4 regions of the Streptomyces sp. NPDC059866 genome follow, and region 4 is predicted to be linked to each of the others. Evidence: riboswitches for the same ligand, from Rfam matches in the RefSeq annotation. Region 4 holds a riboswitch; each other region holds the start of a gene.

Region 1 (4,702 bases), on a different contig from region 4:
GCGGCATGATTTCGGCCGCGGCGGCCTTGCGGACCGCCTCCTCCACGTCGGCCGAGTGGCGGGCGAGAAACTCGTCGATGGTTTCGTTGTCTTCGATCATGCCTCCATGAGAGCACGCGCCACTGACAATCCCCACCCTGCGAGTGCACTACGGGTGGAATCGGCATGAACTCCCGATGCTGCACCCCACGGCAAGAAAGGGACATTCGGGACATCACCGGCCCACTGCGTACCCCTGCATCCCCCGCGGATTGGCCGCCGCCGACAGGATGCCGCTCTCCGGATACCGGGCGACCGCGCACAGCCGGCCCTCGGACCAGTCGTCACCGACCGTGACGTCATGGCCGCGCCGCCGCAGCTCCGCCACGACAGCGGGGTCCGTCCGCGCCTCGACGGTGACACTGCCCGGGTACATCCCGCGCGGGTAGAAGGAACCGGGGAAGCTGTCGTTGTGCCAGTTCGGCGCGTCGATCGCGCCCTGGAGATCGAGGCCGCCGCGTACCGGAGCGCGCAGGGCGACCGCCAGGAAGAAGTGGAGCTGCCACTGGTCCTGCTGGTCGCCGCCGGGCGTGCCGAACGCCATGACCGGCGTCCCGTCACGCAGGGCGATGGACGGTGTCAGAGTGGTGCGTGGCCTGCGCCCCGGCGTGAGCGAGTTCGGCAGGCCCTCCTCCAGCCAGGTCATCTGCAACCGGGTGCCGAGCGGGAAGCCCAGTTCGGGCACGACGGGGTTGGACTGCAGCCAGCCGCCGCTGGGCGTGGCGGCGACCATGTTGCCCCAGCGGTCGACGATGTCGAGATGGCAGGTGTCGCCGCGGGTACCGCCGTCGGCGGCGACGTCGGGTTCGCCCGGCACGGGGGCCGTCGGGCTCTTGGCGACGGTCGGCTCCCCGGCTCCCGGCGCGCCGAGGCCCGCGACGCCGGTGGCGGCCCCTCGCGCATGGGCGCACAGCCGCGGGGTGCGCCCTCCCGGGCTCCCCGGCCGCAGCTCGTACGACGCCCTGTCGCCGACGAGCTCACGCCGTGCCGCGTTGTAGACGCCCGACAGCAGCTCCTCGAGCGGCACCTCGGCCGCGTCGCCGTACCAGGCCTCCCGGTCGGCCATGGCGAGTTTGCAGCCCTCGATCAGCAGGTGGACGTAGTCCGCGGAGCCGTACGGGGGCAGTTCGGACGGGAGCAGTGCGAGCTGCTGCAGGAGGACCGGGCCCTGGCTCCAGGGGCCGGCCTTGCACAGGGTCCAGCCGTTCCAGTCGTACGTCACCGGCGCCTCGTAGCTCGCGGACCAGCCGGCGAGGTCGGCGGCCGTGAGCGTGCCGGTGTGGTGCTTACCGCTGGTGTCCAGGGTGGGCCGGTGTGCCTGCCGTACCAGCGCCTCGGCGATGAAACCGGTGCGCCACACCTGCCGTGCCGCCTCGATCTGCCCCTCGCGGTCCCCCGCCCCGGCGACCTCGGCGAGCAGCCGCTGCCAGGTGGCGGCGAGCGCGGGATTGCGCAGCAGCCGGCCGGGCCGGGGCGCCCGGCCGCCCGGAAGATAGACCTCCGCGGACGTGGTCCACTCGGTCTCGAACAGCTCGCGCACGGTCTCGACGGTCTCGCCGACACGCTCCACGGGCGCGTGCCCGTGCTCCGCGTATCCGATGGCGTACTTCAGGACGTCGGCGAGGGACTTGGTGCCGTGGTCGCGGAGCAGGAGCATCCAGGCGTCGAACGCACCGGGGACGGCCGCCGCAAGGGGCCCGGTACCGGGTACGAGATCCAAACCGAGTCCCCTGTAGTGCGCGACCGTCGCTCCGGCCGGCGCCACGCCCTGCCCGCACAGCACCCGCACCTCGCCGCCCGCCGGAGCGAGCAGGATCGGCACCTCACCGGCGGGCCCGTTCAGGTGCGGCTCGACGACATGCAGCACGAAGGCGCCCGCCACGACAGCGTCGTAGGCGTTGCCGCCGTCCTCCAGGACCGCCATCGCCGACTGCGAGGCCAGCCAGTGAGTGGAGGACACCATGCCGAAGGTGCCCTGGAGGGTGGGGCGGGTGGTGAACATACGGCCTCTCACCTCGTTGTTTCCGCGCATCGGCCGGACCGGTCGGCGCTCAGGTCTGTCCTGGGGAGAATGTGGGGAGTTCGGGCCAGAGCTCTCCTCCGCCCGCTCCCCCAGCAGGCTATCGATCGCCATGCGCCCCTTCTTCCCCGCCTCCGGCACGAGGGACGCGTACGTGCGCCTCAGCACAAGGACCGGGTGGCGAAGGCCATCTCCGGGATCGACGCCGAGGACACCACGATCCTGTGTTCGGGATCCGCTCGCCGATCACAGTGGCGGGACCGCGCCGGATGCACACCGGCTTCCTCGTTCCGCCGTCGCCTTTGTCGCCGGACGTCATGGGGACGGGGCCGGCCCGAGGGCACGCCGAGCGGTCGGCCGCCGGGTACGGACGGCAGGGGCGTGTCGACACCGAGATCCTCGTACGGTCCGCCGGTGGATGAGCCACAGAAGGGCTCCCTCAAGTCACGTCCTCGCGGGAGCCCTTCCTTGTGCCGCCTGCAAGTGAAGGGTGAGAAGACGATCACGAGCAGGACATCTGTGTCGACGCGGCTACGGCGTCACGGCGCGAGCAGCAGGCTGTCGCCGCGCTCCTTGGCCGCCGCGTAGCGCTTGGCCACGTCCTGCCAGTTGACGACCTGCCACATGGCCTCGATGAAGTCGACCTTCTGGTTGCGGTACTGCAGGTAGAAGGCGTGCTCCCAGGCGTCGAAGACGAGGATCGGGGTCGAGCCCTGGCCGACGTTGCCCTGGTGGTCGTAGACCTGCTCGACGATCAGGCGCCCGCTGAGCGGCTCGTAGGCGAGGACGCCCCAGCCGGAGCCCTGGGTGGTGGCCGACACCTTGGACAGCTGGGCCTTGAAGTGGGCGAACGAGCCGAAGGACTCGGCGATCGCGTCCGCCAGTTCGCCCACGCCGTCCTTCTCCAGCGGCTCGCCGCCGCCGTCACCGGTCATGTTGTGCCAGTAGATCGAGTGCAGGATGTGCCCGGAGAGGTGAAAGGCCAGGTTCTTCTCCAGGACGTTGATCGACCCCCACACCTCCTTGTCCCGCGCCTCCGCGAGCTGCTCCAGCGTGTCGTTGGCGCCCTTCACGTACGCCGCGTGGTGCTTGTCGTGGTGCAGCTCGATGATCTCGGGGCTGATGACCGGGGCGAGGGCCGCGTAGTCGTACGGGAGCTCCGGGAGCGTGTAAACCGCCATGTCCAACATCCTCCGACCTAATTGCAACTCATGTGCAACTGCACGCTAACAGCAGGAGCAGAGCCATGCCGATCAGGCGTTGGTCCTAGGACCATGAGCCGTGCCACGGAAGGCGCAGAAACCGGCACTCCGGCCTTGGGCATCGTCCGCGACGAACGCCGGCTCCAGCTCCGGCGGATCCAGGATGAGCGCGCAGAACCCAGCAGCCGCAGCACTCGACAGTCCGCGCAGTCCGGGTACACAACACTCGGGAGTTATTGCACACTAGTCGCAATAACTAGTCATCTGCAGAAGGGGTACTGCGTGAGGTCTGACCGGCCCATCGGCTTCCCTGCGGCACGCGGCTCCACACCCGGCACCAACGGCTGCCGCACAGGCGGCCTGACGGCCACGGACATCCGCCTCTGCACCGGTGAGGAGTTGCTGACGCACGCCACCGCGCTGCACTCCGTGTACGTCGACGCCTTCTGCGCCCCGCCCTGGAACGAGGACGAGGAGAAGGCGGTCGAGTTCGTCGGCCGGCTCGCCGGGACCGTGCACCGGCCGGGCTTCACCGCCGCGCTCGCGCCGGCGGGTTCGGCCGTGGCAGGCTTCGCCACGGCCTGGACCACCCGTGCCCCCTTCCCCACGGACCGCTGCTACCCGCAGGCCGCCGCCGGCCTCGGCCCCGAGCGCACCGTGCAGTGGCTGTGCGGCGCCCGCGAGATCGACGAACTCGCCGTCCGCCCCGCCGCCCGGGGCACCGGCCTCGCCGCCGCACTCCTCGATGCCGTCATCGCCGACGCTCCGGAAGGCCGCGCGTGGCTGCTCACTTCGATCCGGGCACCCCGGGCCGTCGCCTTCTACCGCGGCCAGGGCTGGACCCAGGCCACTCATCCCTCTCCACAGGGGTCAGGTATCGCCGTCTTCCTCGGCCCGCACCATCCGGCCCGTAGGACTGCCGGCCTGCCGTTATGACCGCGTACCTCCGCCCGCGTGGTGACAAGACCGCACCGCAGGGCCCGCCGACCGGCGACGGACTGATGCCTGGTGTGCCCGGGTAACCCTCCAATCGCAATTGACATGCAACAACGTTCTACAAGCAACAAGGTTGTGAGGCTCATGACGACCCGTCGAATACGAGGTGCCGCCGTCACGGCGGCGGCGATGGTGGCCGGGGTCGCCGCCTGCTCCGCCCCGAGCAGCGGCGGGAGCGACGGCAAGTCCGCCGACTCCGTCGTGATCGGGGTGGCCTCCGAACCGGACACCCTCAGTCCGCTGCTCGGCTACGGCAAGGACGGCAACTCCAAGATCTTCGAGGGACTGCTCGCCCGGAACGCCGATCTGGAGCTGAGACCCGCCCTGGCGAAGGCGCTCCCCGAGGTCACCGGCGACGGCCTCACCTACACGTACACCCTGCGCGACGGCGTGGAGTTCAGCGACGGTGAGCCCCTGACCCCGGCCGACGTCGTCTTCACGTACA
Region 2 (4,702 bases), on a different contig from region 4:
GTCGAGATCGCCTGCGGCGGCGGCCGCGGACGCACCGGCACGGCCCTGGCCTGCCTGGCCGTCCTGGACGGCGTACCGGCCGAGGAGGCGGTGGCGTACGTCCGCGCGCACTATGACCGGCGGGCGGTGGAGACGTGGTGGCAGCGGCGGTATGTGCGGGGCTTCGCTACCGGGTGAGGATTTACCCCCGGCCTTCCCTGAGGTACGCCCCGAGGCGTTCGATCGCCGACGGGTTCCGCGGGCTCTCCACGAGGTCGACGTAGTCCAGCGTGAAGATCCGCCGGTGCTTGACGGCCGACACGTTCCGCAACGGGGCGTACGACAGCAGGAACCGCTTCTTCTGCTCGGCGCTGACGTCCCCGTAGTCGCAGATGACGATCACGTCGGGGTTGCGTTCGACGACCGTTTCCCAGCCGACCGTCGTCCACGAGTCCTCGAGGTCGTGCATGACGTTGACGCCGCCCGCCTTGCCGATGATCTGGTCGGGTGCGGCGTAGCGGCCGGAGGTGAAGGGCTGGTCCTCGCCGCTGTCGTAGAGGAACACCTTGGGACGGTCGGCGCCCTTGGGGGCCTTCGCCTCGACGTCGGCCACCTGCTTCTGGAAGCCGGCGATCAGCTCGGCGGCCCGGTCCTCGACGCCGAAGAGCCTGCCCAGGTTCGTCAGGTCCGTGTACAGGGCCTCGAGCGGCGGCATGATGCCGCGGGAGGTGTCCGTGCGGCCGTTGCGGCAGGACTCGGTGAGGATGTACGAGGAGATGCCGAGCCCCCGCAACGCGTCCGGGGTGAAGCCCGCGTCCTCACGGAACCCGTAGTTCCACCCGGCGAAGACCAGGTCCGCGCGGGCGTCCAGGACGTTCTCCTTCGTCACCTGGTCCTTCGACAGCCACGGCACCTTGTCGTAGCCGTCCTTCCACGGCACCCCGTCCAGGTCGCCCTTGTCGTCGGGCATGACGAACCCCGCCATCCGGTCCTCCAGGCCGAGCGCGAACATCAGCTCGGTGATCCCGACGTCGTTGGTGACCACACGGCTCGGGACCTTGTCGTAGGTGACCTTCTTGCCGCAGTTGGTGAGGGTGACGGACGTCGTGGCCTTCGCGTCGGACGACGTGTCGACCTGCGCGCCGCAGCCGGCGGTGACGAGAGCGGCGACGGAGAGCACGGCAGCAACTGGCTTGCGCATACGAGGGTTTCCTTAGCGAGTCGGCTTAAAGCAGGTCGAACAGCAACTGCACGGCGCCGGTCTCCGGATGCCGTACGGGATGGGCCCGCACCCCGAACACCTCGGCGAGCAGCTCCGGTCGGAGCACGTCGTGCGGCGGCCCGGAGGCCACGACCCGGCCCCCCTCCACGACGTACAGCAGATCGCAGTGCGCGGCGGCGAGGTTGAGATCGTGCAGCGCGGCCAGCACGGTCAGCCCGCTGGCGCGGACGAGCGAAAGGACGTCCAACTGGTGGGCGATGTCGAGGTGGTTGGTGGGTTCGTCCAGCACCAGCACCCGGGGGCGCTGCGCCAGCGCCCGCGCGATCAGCACCCGCTGCTTCTCACCCCCGGACAGGGCGAGGAACCCACGCTCGGCGAGATGCCCGACGCCCGTCCGCTCCATGGCCTCGGCGCAGACCGCTCCGTCCTCGGCGGCGGTACGCCCCCGGTGCGGCAGCCGCCCCATCCGCACCACCTCGGCCACGGTGAAGTCGAACTCGGCCGACGACTCCTGCGGCAACGCGGCCAGCCGCCGCGCAACGCCCCGCGGATCCAGGGCGTGCACGTCGTCGCCGTCCAGCCGTACGACCCCGGCGGCCGGCCGAAGCGCCCGGTACACGCACCGCAACAGGGTTGACTTCCCACTGCCGTTGGGCCCGATCAGCCCCACGAACGCCCCGCTGTCCACAGCGAGCCGGACGTCCTCCACCAGCCGCACCCCGGCGGCCTCGACCGACACGCCCTCCACATCGAGCCGCATCAACGCCCCCCGAACGCGTAACCGCCCCGCCGCATCAGCAGCAGGAACGCCGGCACACCCACCACCGCCGTGATCACCCCGACCGGCAGCTCGACCGGCGCGAACAGCAGCCGCGACAGCACGTCCGCCCACACCAGCAGCACCGCCCCGGCGAGCGGAGCAACAGCCAGCACCCGCCGGTGATCGGCGCCGACCAGCATCCGTACGACATGCGGCACCATCAGCCCCACGAAGCCGATCGCCCCGCTCACCGCGACGACGGTCCCCGTCACGGCCGCCGTCACCAGGAACAACTCCCGCCGCAACCGCTCGGGCGGCACTCCCAGCGCCGCGGACGTCTCATCCCCCATCGCCAGCGCGTTCAACGCCTCGGCGCGCAGCCGCAGCCACGCCCACCCGGCCACCACGGTCACCGCGACGATCGGCACCCGCGCCCAGGTCGCCCCGCCCAGGCTCCCGAGCAGCCACATCATCGCCGACCGGGCGGCTTCGCCCCGGGCAGCGCCGAACACCATCACCGTGGTGAGCGCCTCGAATCCGTACGCCATCGCCGTCCCCGTCAGAATCAGCCGCAGCGGCGTCAGCCCGTGCGCCGACCGGGCGACGGCGTACACGATCGCCATGGCGGCGAGCGCGGACCCGAACGCGGACACGGACAGCGCCCACACCCCGAGCCCGGCGAACGCCCCCAGCAGGATCACGGCGTTGGCACCGACAGCGGCCCCGGACGAGATCCCCAACACGAACGGATCGGCGAGCGCATTCCGCACCATCGCCTGCACAGCGACCCCGACGGTGGCGAGCCCCGCTCCGACGACAGCCGCGAGCACGACGCGCGACAGCCGGATCTCCCAGACGATGGTGTACGCCGCCACGTCCCCGGCGCCGATGGCTCCGCCGGTGAAACCGGCCCCGAGGAACCGGAAGACGTCTTCCCAGCCGACCCCGGCGGCCCCCAGCCCCACCCCGCACACGAGCGACCCGAGCAGGAGGAACCCGAGCACGACAACCAACAGGGAAACGGGTATCCGGCCTGGATGTCGGCGCACGGCGGCGGTCCTTCGCCTCGGCTCGCAGTCCACGGCGAGCGATCAACGGATGGCACACCGCCCACGGGTAATCGGGCTCGCACGTGGACTGTCGGGTCCTCGCACACACCGTTGCGGGTCAGCGCCGGACTCTCACCGGACTTCCCCCGCGGGAGGCGCCGTGAGCGTAGCAGCCGGCGAAGGTGACCGCCCAGGGGCCGACTGGGGAGGGCGTACCTGACGAGGTGACCGTCGGGGCCGCCCGCTTCTTGGCCAGTGTCGTGCTTCCACGGCCCGAGTAAAGGGCGCTGCGTTCCGCTGCGCTCCACTCCGCGTCGGCTGCGCCGATGGCCCTGCGGGCCACCCTTGACTCGGTCCGTTCCAGCACGGGTGAGAAGCGGGCGAGCGGCCCGGAAAGGCGGGTGGCCGAGGCCTGTTTGCGGGTGGGGTCGGCTGCGTCGGCGTCCGGGGTTGGCGGGCGCGGTCGCGCCTCGCATGCACGCCGGGCGGGCTTGGCGGCTTGCGGGTGGTGGGGGTGGGCGCGTCGACGGGGTGGCGGCACGCCGGGTCGGCTCAGCGGCATCCGGCCGGTGGGGGGGCGGAGGTGGGGGCGGGTGCGACAGATGGGTGGCGGCAGGCCGGGCCGGTTCGGCGGCCGCAGCGCCGGGGCGGCGGTGGCCCGCCCTCGGATCGCTCCGGTCGCGGGCGAGGAGCAGTGCTTGGAGGATCTGTGCCACCCAGCGGGCGAAAAGGCCCGGGTCGTGGGTGCCTGCTTGTGGCACAGATCCTCCAATCACCTGCAGGAGTGGGGTTGGTGAGGCTCGTGTGGCGTGAGGGGACTTGGGGGCCCGGCCCACCGGCCGTGGGGGTGTCCGTCCCCGCCACCAGCTCACCGCAAGCCGCTGAGCCGACCCGGCGTGCCACCACCCCGCTGACACGCCCACCCCGCCACCCACCGACCGCAAGCCGCCAAACCCACCCGGCCTCCCCGCCGCGCCGACGCGCCCACCCCCACCACCCGCAGGCCGCCAAGCCCGCCCGGCGTGCATGCGAGGCGCGACCGCGCCCGCCGACCCCGGACGCCGACGCAGCCGACGGAGGCGGCCGCCTGCCTCGGCCACCCGCCTTTCCGGGCCGCTCGCTCGCTTCTCACCCGTGCTGGAGCGAGGCGAGTCAAGGGTCGGCCGCAGGCCGATCGGCGCAGCCGACGCGCAGCGCCCTTTACTCGGCTCGTGGAAGCACGACACTGGCAAAGAAGCGGGCGGCCCCGACGGTGCCGACGAACGCCGTCCACGCGGCCGACCCGATCACGACCACCGGACCGTGCGGCACCTTGCTGTCCCGGACGGGGACAACGCCGGGGACTCCGTCGGCGACCTCGACGCAGCTGCCGCCTTCGCCGTTGCTGTAGGTGCTCTTGCGCCAGTAGGCGTTGCTCAGGTCGTACTCGCGCATCGTCTGTGATCCTCAGCCGCCGACTCGATCAGGGCGAGGGACGCCTCCGGCGACAAAGCGGCGCCCCTGAGCAGATCGTATGCTCGCTGTGCCCGCTTCACCACCGCCGGATCGTCGAGCAGCGTTCCCGAAAACGCCGTCTCTGTATATGCAGTTGGCGGTGCGTCGTCGAACTCCATGAGCTGCAACATGCCTGCCATGGAGGCGCACGCCCCTGCCGCGTAGGGCAGCACCATGACCAGTACCTTGCGCTCCCGC
Region 3 (4,702 bases), on a different contig from region 4:
ACTCGATGAGCCGCCACAGCGCGTCCGTGTCCGCGTGCTGTTCGATCAGGTCGCCGAGCCGGTCGAGCTGCTCCTCGCGCAGCGCGGCGAACGAGGTGTCGGGCGCCGGCACGAAACGGCGGCCCGCGGCGGCGGCCACCTCGCGCAGGAACGCCCGCCGGAAACCGTCCGACTCCAGTGAGCCGTGCCAGTGCGTGCCCCAGATCTGCCCGACCCGGCAGCCGTCCAGGAAGGGATCTCCGCCTACGACGTCGGCGACCCCGTGGTGGATCTCGTACCCCTCGACGGGCTCGCCGAGCGCCTTGCCGACGGGCCGGGTGAGGGTCTTCTCCGGTGCGAACCGCACGCGCACGGGCAGCAGTCCGAGCCCGTCCACATGGCCCACGCGCGACTCGACCTCGTCCTCGATGTGCTCACCGAGGATCTGGAAACCGCCGCAGATGCCGAGGACGGGCCGTCCTTCCACGGCCCTGCGGGCGAGGGCGTCCGCGAGGCCGCGTTCCCGCAGCCACTCCAGGGCCCGGACCGTCCCCCGGGTGCCGGGCACCACGACGAGGTCCGCGTCCGCGAGTTCCTCCGCCCGGTCCACGAACCGCACCACGACCCCCGGTTCGGCCGCCAGTGCGTCCACGTCCGTGAAGTTGGACATCAACGGGACGGCGCAGACGGCGACCCGGAGGATGTCCTCGCCGACGGGGGAGGACACCTCGGACTCCCGGACGGAACCCCGCAGCGAGACCCGCAGTCCGTCCTCCTCGTCGATACCGAGGCCGTGCCGGTACGGCAGGACACCGTACGTACGCCGCCCGGTGAGCCCGTGGAGCATCTCCAGCCCCGGCTCGAGCAGCGACACATCGCCGCGGAACTTGTTGACGAGGAAACCGGCGACCAGCTCCTGGTCCTCGCGCGACAGCAGCGCGACCGTGCCGAAGAACGAGGCGAAGACGCCCCCGCGGTCGATGTCGCCGACGACGAGCACGGGCAGTCGCGCGTTCCGGGCGATCCCCATGTTCACGATGTCGGTCCGGCGCAGATTGATCTCGGCGGGACTGCCCGCCCCCTCACAGATCACCGCGTCATACGTGCCCCGCAACTCGGCGAGGCACTCCAGCACCGTCCCGAGCAGCCGCTCCTGCCGCCCTCCGTGGTAGCCGCGCGCACTCATCTCGCCCACGGGCCTGCCCATGAGGACGACCTGACTGCTGCGGTCACCGCCCGGCTTGAGCAGCACGGGATTCATCAGTGCGGTCGGCTCCACGCGGCACGCCTGCGCCTGCATGGCCTGCGCCCGCCCGATCTCGGCACCCTCGCGCGTGACGAACGAGTTCAGCGACATGTTCTGCGCCTTGAAGGGCGCCACCTTCACGCCTTGGCGCACCAGCCACCGGCAGATCCCGGCGGTGACGACGCTCTTGCCTGCGTCGGAGGTGGTGCCGGCGACCAGCAGACCTCCACCACTCATGACGTACGCCCCCTTGTCAGCAGCCGCCCGGCGACACAGACGCCGAGCGCGAGCAGTCCGACCCGCCGGGACAGCCGTACCGCCCGTTCCACGTCGGCGACCCGGACGGTGCGCCCCGCCGATGCGTTGAGCACGGGCCGGCGCTCGACCCGGCCCCCGTAGGACAGGGTCCCGCCCAGCCGTACCCCGAGCGCCCCCGCGAACGAGGCCTCCACCGGCCCGGCGTTGGGGCTCGGATGCCGGTCGGCGTCCGCGCGCCAGGCCCGTACGGCTCCCCGCGGATCGGGACCGGCCACCGCGGCGAGTACGGCGGTCAGCCGGGCGCCCGGCCACCCGGCGAGGTCGTCGAGGCGAGCGGAAGCCCACCCGTACCGCAGGTACTTGGGCGACCTGTGCCCGACCATGGCGTCGAGGGTGTTCACGGCCCGGAACCCGAGCAGTCCCGGCACCCCGCCGACGGCCCCCCACACCAGCGCTCCGACGACCGCGTCGGAGGTGTTCTCGGCCACCGACTCCACGACCGCCCGGGCGATCCCGTCCGCGTCGAGCGCCTGCGGATCCCGCCCGCACAGATGCGGCAGCCGCGCCCGCGCACCCTCCACATCACCGGCCTGAAGGGCACGGCCGACGGCCCGGGCCTCGCGGGCCAGCGACGTCCCTCCCACGACCGCCCAGGTGGCGACACCGGTGAGGGCCACGGAGGCGGCGGGGGACGACCGTACGAGACGCGAGGTCGCGGTCCCGAGCGCCACCGCCGAGCCCGCACACACGACGGCATGCAGCGCACCCCACCCGCGGTGGTCCCGCCACAGCACCCGCTCGACCCCACCGGCGGCCCGCCCGAACGCGGCGACCGGATGCCCCCGGCGCGGATCACCGAGGAGCAGATCGCCGAGGAGACCGAGAGCGGCGCCGTACGCGAAGACGCGATCGGCACGCATCGGCTCAGCCGATCGTGGGGTCGGGCAGAACCCGGGTACTGAACCTCAACCTCGAACGGCAGCCGAGCATCGCGATATGTCCTCACTCAGGGTGTCCACGCCCTGGTTCGACGAGACCGGCGGTGAGAGTTCCTGGCTCCCGGGGAGTTCCTTCCCCGGTCACAGTGGCGGGACCGCGCCGGATTCACACCGGGCTTCCTCTCCTGCCGCCGTACATGGCCCCGGAAGTCCACCACGGGGTCGGAAGGGGCGTCAACTTGCCTGTGACCTGCGGTGCGGGAGTGTGCTGAGGCCCACACACCGACGCGCCGGGCGGTACGGGAAACCCCGTACCGCCCGGCGCGTCGGTTGAGTCAGGTTCAGGCCACGATCAGATAGATCCCGTACGCCACCGCCGCCGCACATGCCGCGAAGGCGGCGTACGCCCCCGCGACGGCGAGCGCGGCCGAATCGCCCTGCGCCACCGCGCGCTCCCGGCGGGACAGGCCCGCGATGCCGAGGGTGAACAGGCCCACGAGGGCCACGGTGGCCACGAGGCTGACGCCGAAGACGGAGCCGAGGGCCGCCCAGTCGATCTTCATGCTGCTTCTGCTTCCTTCGTACCTGGGGGCTCAGACGGTGGCCCGGGAAGGCGCCTGGTCCGGGGATGCGGGCTGCGCGGGGATCGTGGCCGTCAGGCCCTCGGCCGCGCCGGGCGGGGGAGTGGCCACGGCGGCCATCGCGGTCGTCACGACACCGGCCGGTTCCTCCGCCGTGTCGTTGACGTTCGTGTGGTCGACGACCTCACGCCGGGAGAGCATCCAGATCGCGGCGCTGGAGGCGACCAGGAAGACGGCGACGAGCGCGGTGCCCCATGAGCCGAAGCCGGTGACCCACTCCGCGACGGCACCGACCAGCGCGGCGGCCGGCAGGGTCAGGCCCCAGGCGACGAACATACGGGTGGCGGTGGACCAGCGCACGACCCCGCCCTTGCGGCCGAGGCCCGCACCCATCACCGCACCGGAGACCGAGTGCGTGGTGGACAGCGAGAAGCCCAGGTGGGAGGAGGCCAGGATGACCGTCGCGGCGCTGGTCTGCGCGGCGAAGCCCTGCTGCGGCTGGAGGTCGGTCAGGCCCTTGCCCATGGTGCGGATGATGCGCCAGCCGCCGAGGTAGGTGCCGAGCGCGATGGCCAGGCCCGCCGAGAGGATGACCCACATCGGGGGGTCGGAGTCGGGGGCGAGGGAGCCGCCGGCGACCAGGGCGAGGGTGATGATGCCCATGGTCTTCTGCGCGTCGTTGGTGCCGTGGGCGAGGGAGACGAGGCCGGCGGAGGCGATCTGGCCGGCGCGGTAGCCCTTCGCGGCCGCCTTGCCGTCGGCCTTCCTGCCGAGCCGGTACGTCAGCCGCGTGGCCAGCATCGCCGCGATGCCGGCCACCAGCGGGGCGGCGATCGCCGGGATCAGCACCTTGGTGACGAGCGCGTCGCCGTGCACGGCGCCCACGCCGGCCGAGGCGATGGTGGCGCCGATCAGACCGCCCATGAGGGCGTGCGAGGAGGACGACGGGAGGCCTACGAGCCAGGTCAGCAGGTTCCACAGGATCGCGCCGACGAGTGCGGCGAAGATGACCTCGGGACGTATGCCGCTCTCGTCGACCAGTCCCTTGGAGATCGTGTTGGCGACTTCCACGGAGAGGAAGGCGCCGACCAGGTTGAGGACGGCGGACATGGCCACCGCGACCTTGGGTCTGAGGGCACCGGTGGAGATGGTGGTCGCCATCGCGTTCGCGGTGTCGTGGAAACCGTTCGTGAAATCGAACGCGAGTGCGGTTACCACCACAATCGCGAGGATCAGCGAGATGCCTTCCATTTACCCAGGCAATCGTTCGAGGTCATTGGCTGGACGAACGTACGTAACCCAAGTGAACGAAAGGTGAACTGAGGGGGGCGCCAGGGTGTCTCAAGGTGGGGGCCGTCGTCCGGTCAGGAATCGACGGCCCCGTCCTGCCCGGCTACGAGCCCTTTGCGAACTTCCTCAACTGGGTCGTCGAGCCGTTGAAGAGATTCTGGTCACCCGGCAGGCTGCCGCTGTTGTCGTACTGCCAGAGCGTCCAGAACGACCACCCGGCCGGGAGTGTTCCCGCGCTCGCCGAGTCGTAGCGCGCTGTCCACAGCGCGTGGTTGCCGGCGAAGGCGCGGCTGCTGCCCGTGCAGGTGTTCCACCAGTGGGTGGTGGTGTAGATCACGGGGCGGCGGCCGGTGAGCCGCTTCACCTCGTCGCTGAAGGCCTTGATCCAGCTGACCATCTTCGCCTTGCTC
Region 4 (4,702 bases):
GATGCGGGTCGCCGGGCGGGAGCGGAGGTAGTACGTCGTCTTCAGGCCCTGCTTCCAGGCGTACGCGTACATCGAGGAGAGTTTGCCGATGGTCGGCGTCTCCATGAACAGGTTCAGCGACTGGGACTGGTCCAGGAACGGCGTGCGGGCGGCCGCCATGTCGATCAGGCCGCGCTGCGGGATCTCCCACGCCGTGCGGTAGAGCCGCCGTACGTCCTCGGGGATCCAGGCGAAGTCCTGCACCGAGCCGTTCGCCTCGCGCAGCGCCTCACGGCTGCGGGCGTCCCAGACGCCGAGGTCCTTGAGGTCCTGCACCAGATACGAGTTGACCTGGAGGAACTCGCCGGACAGCGTCTCGCGCTTGAAGAGGTTCGACACCTGCGGCTCGATGCACTCGTACACACCGGCGATCGAGGCGATCGTGGCGGTGGGCGCGATCGCCAGGAGCAGGGAGTTGCGCAGGCCCGTTTCGGCGATACGCGCCCGCAGCGCCGCCCAGCGCTCCGGCCAGGCCGGCTCGACGCCGTAGTGGTCGGGGTGCAGAACACCCTTCGCGGTACGGGTCTTCTGCCAGGCCGGCAGCGGGCCGCTCCGCTCGGCCAGGTCGGCGGAGGCCTCGTACGCGGCGAGCATGATGCGCTCGGCGATGCGGGTGGAGAGGGCCTTGGCCTCGGGTGAGTCGAAGGGCAGGCGCAGCTTGAAGAAGACGTCCTGCAGGCCCATCGCGCCGAGGCCGACCGGACGCCACTCGGCGTTGGACCGGCCCGCCTGCTCGGTCGGGTAGAAGTTGATGTCCACGACGCGGTCGAGGAAGGTGACGGCGGTACGGACGGTGGCATCCAGCCGCTCCCAGTCGATGCCGCCGGTCGCCGGATCGGCGAAGGCGCCCAGGTTGACCGAACCCAGGTTGCAGACCGCCGTCTCCCCGTCGTCGGTGACCTCCAGGATCTCCGTGCAGAGGTTGGAGGAGTGGACCACGTGACCCGGCTCGGCGGTCTGGTTGGCGGTGCGGTTGGCGGCGTCCTTGAAGGTCATCCAGCCGTTGCCGGTCTGCGCGAGGGTGCGCATCATCCGGCCGTAGAGGTCACGGGCCGGGATGGTCTTCTTGGCGAGGCCTGCCGCCTCCGCCCTGCGGTACGCCGCGTCGAACTCCTCGCCCCACAGGTCGACCAGCTCGGGCACGTCGGACGGCGAGAACAGCGACCACTGCTCGTCGGCGTCGACCCGGCGCATGAACTCGTCCGGGATCCAGTGCGCGAGGTTGAGGTTGTGGGTGCGCCGGGCGTCCTCGCCGGTGTTGTCACGCAGCTCCAGGAACTCCTCGATGTCGGAGTGCCAGGTCTCCAGGTAGACCGCCGCCGCGCCCTTGCGCCGCCCGCCCTGGTTCACCGCGGCGACCGAGGCGTCGAGGGTCTTCAGGAACGGGACGATGCCGTTGGAGTGGCCGTTCGTGCCGCGGATCAGGGAGCCGCGGGAGCGGATGCGGGAGTACGCGATGCCGATGCCGCCGGCGTGCTTGGAGAGGCGGGCGACCTGGTGGTAGCGGTCGTAGATGGAGTCCAGCTCGTCCTTGGGGGAGTCGAGGAGGTAGCAGGACGACATCTGGGGGTGTCGCGTACCGGAGTTGAAGAGCGTGGGGGAGGACGGGAGGTAGTCGAGGCGGCTCATGAGCCGGTAGAGCGCGGCGACTTCGTCCACGGAGCGGATCGTGTCGTCCTCGGCGAGGCCGGCGGCGACGCGCAGCAGGAAGTGCTGGGGCGTCTCGACGACCTTGCGCGTGTGGGGGTGCCGGAGGAGATAGCGGCTGTGCAGGGTGCGCAGGCCGAAGTAGCCGAAGCGGTCGTCGGCTTCGGGGTCGACGAGAGCGTCGAGGCGGTCGGCGTGGATGCGCACGAACTCGGCGGTGCGGTCGGCGATCAGGCCCTCGCGGTGTCCGACGGCGACGGACTCGGTGAAGGACGTGACGCCCTGGGAGGCGGCCTCGGCGGCGATGCTGATCGTCAGCAGGCGGGCGGCCAGCCGGGAGTAGGCGGGGTCCTCGGAGATGAGGCCGGCGGCCGCCTCGGTGGCCAGCTCGCGCAACTCCGTGTCGTCCGCCCGGGAGGACCGGCCGCGCAGCGCGGCGGCGGCGACCCGTCCGGGGTCGGCGTCGGGGAGGTCGGCGGTCAGCTCGGTCAGGGTCCGCAGCAGTGCGGCTCCGGGACCGTCGGTCTCCGCCGGAGTCGCTGAGGCCGGTTCGGCTGGCGCGATGGTCACGTGGGGCTCTCCCTCGCTCGGCACAGGGCCTTGCGGAGGGCAGGGGGCAGCTCACGAGCGCACACGGCGTCGCGTCCACCGGCCCATTCCACGAGGCCCGGACGTCATGGCACCCGGGCCGGATGGCCGGGCGCACTGTCGGCAGGTCCTCGGACTGACTCTCGTACGACGGCATGCGGGCATACGTGTACGAGTACACCGTTGCGGGACAGTTCCGGATTCGCACCGGATTCCCCTGCGGCGACAGCGAGCATGAGCATACATCTTGTGCCGGGTTCGCGGAGCACCACCAGATGTTGTGTCTCGCTGGTTTCAGAGCGTCAACTGGTAGGTGAGGAGAGTGATGTCGTCCAGGTGCGGGACCGGATTCCAGTCCCGCTCTGGTGTACGGACGAAGCCGAGGCGTTCGTAGATCCGGTGGGCGGTGTGCATGGTGCGCTGGGTCGACAGGACGATGCGGGTGCAGCCGTCGGTGGCCCGTGCGCGGGCTGTGCAGGTGCGGACGAGGGCCTCGCCGGCGCCGCGGCCTCGCGCCTCCTGAGCCACGGCCAGCATGCGTATCTCGGCTTCGCCGGGGCCCGCGATGTCGGCCATGGGGCCGCCGGACGGTACGAAGGTCACGCCGCCCAGGACGTGCCCGTCCGCCACGGCGACCAGGACGTCTGCGGCGGCGGCTCGCTTGGCCACGTCTCTCAGTTCGACGAGGTATTCGTCGCTCTCGCCGAAGTCGAGGAGGCCGTCCTGGAGGTAGGCCTGGGCGGTGATTTCGCCGATGAGCTCGTACTCGTCGGGCACTGCCTGCCGGATCGTGATGTCCATGAAGGCGAGTGTGCCGGAGGGGTACGACAGCGGGCCGCCGAGTTTCTTGCTCTCGGCGGCCCGCTGGGGGTTTCGTGTGGTCAGTGAGCGGAACCGGCAGTTGCCGGCGGCAGCTCCACCTTCACCCCCGGGTCGCCCGCCTCACCCGTGTAGTCCTCCGGGCTGGTCTCGTCCACGCCCTCGGGGGCGTTCGCCGCCTTCAGGGCGAAGGTGAGGACCACCGTCACGACCAGGTTCAGGACGAACGCCGTCAGGCCGATGTACCCGATCTCCCCGATCCCCGGGATCTCCGCCGACGAGCCGCCGAAGTGCTTCTGCGTCGGCGAGGCCACACCGTACGCGGCGACCGTGCCGTAGATCATGCCGACCGCCCAGCCGGCGAGCAGTGCCCAGCGGTGGAACCAGCGGGTGAACAGGCCGCCGACCAGGGCCGGGAAGGTCTGCAGGATCCAGATGCCGCCCAGGAGCTGGAAGTTGATCGCGACGGTCTTGTCCATGCCGAGGACGAAGATCAGCGCGCCCACCTTCACCAGCAGGGACACCAGCTTGGAGACCTTGGTCTCCTGTGCGGGCGTGGCGTCCGGCTTCAGGAAGTCCTTGTAGATGTTCCGGGTGAAGAGGTTGGCCGCCGCGATCGACATGATCGCCGCCGGCACCAGCGCGCCGATGCCGATCGCCGCGAAGGCGACGCCCGTGAACCAGTCCGGGAACATGTTCTCGAAGAGCTGGGGGATCGCCAGCTGGCCGTTCTCCACCTTGATGCCGGCCGCGATCGCCATGAAACCGAGCAGGCCGAGCAGGCCGAGCATCAGCGAGTACAGCGGCAGGATCGTGGAGTTGCGGCGGATGACGTCCCGGCTGCGGCTGGACAGCACGGCCGTCACGCTGTGCGGGTACATGAACAGCGCGAGCGCCGAGCCCAGCGCCAGGGTGGCGTACGTCCACTGCGAGCCGCCGGCCGGGACGAGTCCGCCCGCGCCCGCTTCCGTGTACTTGTCGCTCGCCGCGGCGAAGATGTCGTCGAAGCCGCCCAGCTTGATCGGGATGTAGATGATCGCGACGGCGATGACGAGGTAGATCAGCGTGTCCTTCACGAACGCGATCAGGGCCGGCGCGCGCAGACCCGACGAGTACGTGTAGGCGGCCAGCACACCGAAGGCGATCAGCAGCGGCAGGTCCTTGATGAACCAGTGCGTGTTCTCGCCGCCGCCGACGCCCAGGACGTCCAGCACGGCCTGGATGCCGACCAGCTGGAGCGCGATGTACGGCATCGTGGCGAGGATGCCGGTCACCGCCACCGCCAGCGACAGGCTCTTGGAGCCGAAGCGGCCGCGGACGAAGTCCGAGGTGGTGACGTACCCGTGCTTGTGCGAGACCGACCACAGCCGCGGCAGGAAGACGAACATCATCGGGTAGATGAGGATCGTGTAGGGCACGGCGAAGAAGCCGGCCGCGCCCGCCGCGTAGATCGCCGCCGGGACCGCCACGAACGTATAGGCGGTGTAGAGGTCACCGCCGAGCAGGAACCAGGTGATCCAGGTGCCGAACGACCGGCCACCCAGACCCCATTCGTCGAGGCTGTGCTCGTTCTCCGCCTTGCGCCAGCGTGCGGCCAGGAAACCCATGA

What was found. A riboswitch is a leader RNA that binds a small molecule or an ion and turns the genes downstream of it on or off. The one in region 4 is predicted to bind cobalamin.
Region 1: another riboswitch for cobalamin. It lies ahead of ACFV7R_RS03990 (gamma-glutamyltransferase family protein); the one in region 4 lies ahead of ACFV7R_RS20140 (ribonucleoside-diphosphate reductase subunit alpha).
Region 2: another riboswitch for cobalamin. It lies ahead of ACFV7R_RS06775 (FecCD family ABC transporter permease); the one in region 4 lies ahead of ACFV7R_RS20140 (ribonucleoside-diphosphate reductase subunit alpha).
Region 3: another riboswitch for cobalamin. It lies ahead of ACFV7R_RS00310 (cobalamin biosynthesis protein); the one in region 4 lies ahead of ACFV7R_RS20140 (ribonucleoside-diphosphate reductase subunit alpha).

Annotation. Positions count from the first base shown of each region.
Region 1 covers NZ_JBHWJT010000002.1:381,559-386,260, forward strand. Annotated here, with positions in the region: gene ACFV7R_RS03985 (inositol monophosphatase family protein) at 1-100, opposite strand, end outside; gene ACFV7R_RS03990 (gamma-glutamyltransferase family protein) at 215-2,041, opposite strand; cobalamin riboswitch at 2,227-2,378, opposite strand; gene ACFV7R_RS03995 (superoxide dismutase) at 2,599-3,240, opposite strand; gene ACFV7R_RS04000 (GNAT family N-acetyltransferase) at 3,622-4,197, shown strand; gene ACFV7R_RS04005 (ABC transporter substrate-binding protein) at 4,342-4,702, shown strand, end outside.
Region 2 covers NZ_JBHWJT010000004.1:56,756-61,457, reverse strand. Annotated here, with positions in the region: gene ACFV7R_RS06790 (protein phosphatase) at 1-177, shown strand, start outside; gene ACFV7R_RS06785 (ABC transporter substrate-binding protein) at 182-1,180, opposite strand; gene ACFV7R_RS06780 (ABC transporter ATP-binding protein) at 1,206-1,961, opposite strand; gene ACFV7R_RS06775 (FecCD family ABC transporter permease) at 1,961-3,010, opposite strand; cobalamin riboswitch at 3,055-3,191, opposite strand; gene ACFV7R_RS06770 (DUF397 domain-containing protein) at 4,211-4,444, opposite strand; partial or broken gene ACFV7R_RS06765 (helix-turn-helix domain-containing protein) at 4,426-4,702, opposite strand, start outside.
Region 3 covers NZ_JBHWJT010000001.1:55,135-59,836, reverse strand. Annotated here, with positions in the region: gene ACFV7R_RS00315 (cobyric acid synthase) at 1-1,462, opposite strand, end outside; gene ACFV7R_RS00310 (cobalamin biosynthesis protein) at 1,459-2,403, opposite strand; cobalamin riboswitch at 2,509-2,653, opposite strand; gene ACFV7R_RS00305 (hypothetical protein) at 2,763-2,984, opposite strand; gene ACFV7R_RS00300 (anion permease) at 3,015-4,253, opposite strand; gene ACFV7R_RS00295 (lysozyme) at 4,396-4,702, opposite strand, start outside.
Region 4 covers NZ_JBHWJT010000012.1:153,754-158,455, forward strand. Annotated here, with positions in the region: gene ACFV7R_RS20140 (ribonucleoside-diphosphate reductase subunit alpha) at 1-2,256, opposite strand, end outside; cobalamin riboswitch at 2,379-2,562, opposite strand; gene ACFV7R_RS20145 (GNAT family N-acetyltransferase) at 2,569-3,075, opposite strand; gene mctP (monocarboxylate uptake permease MctP) at 3,156-4,702, opposite strand, start outside.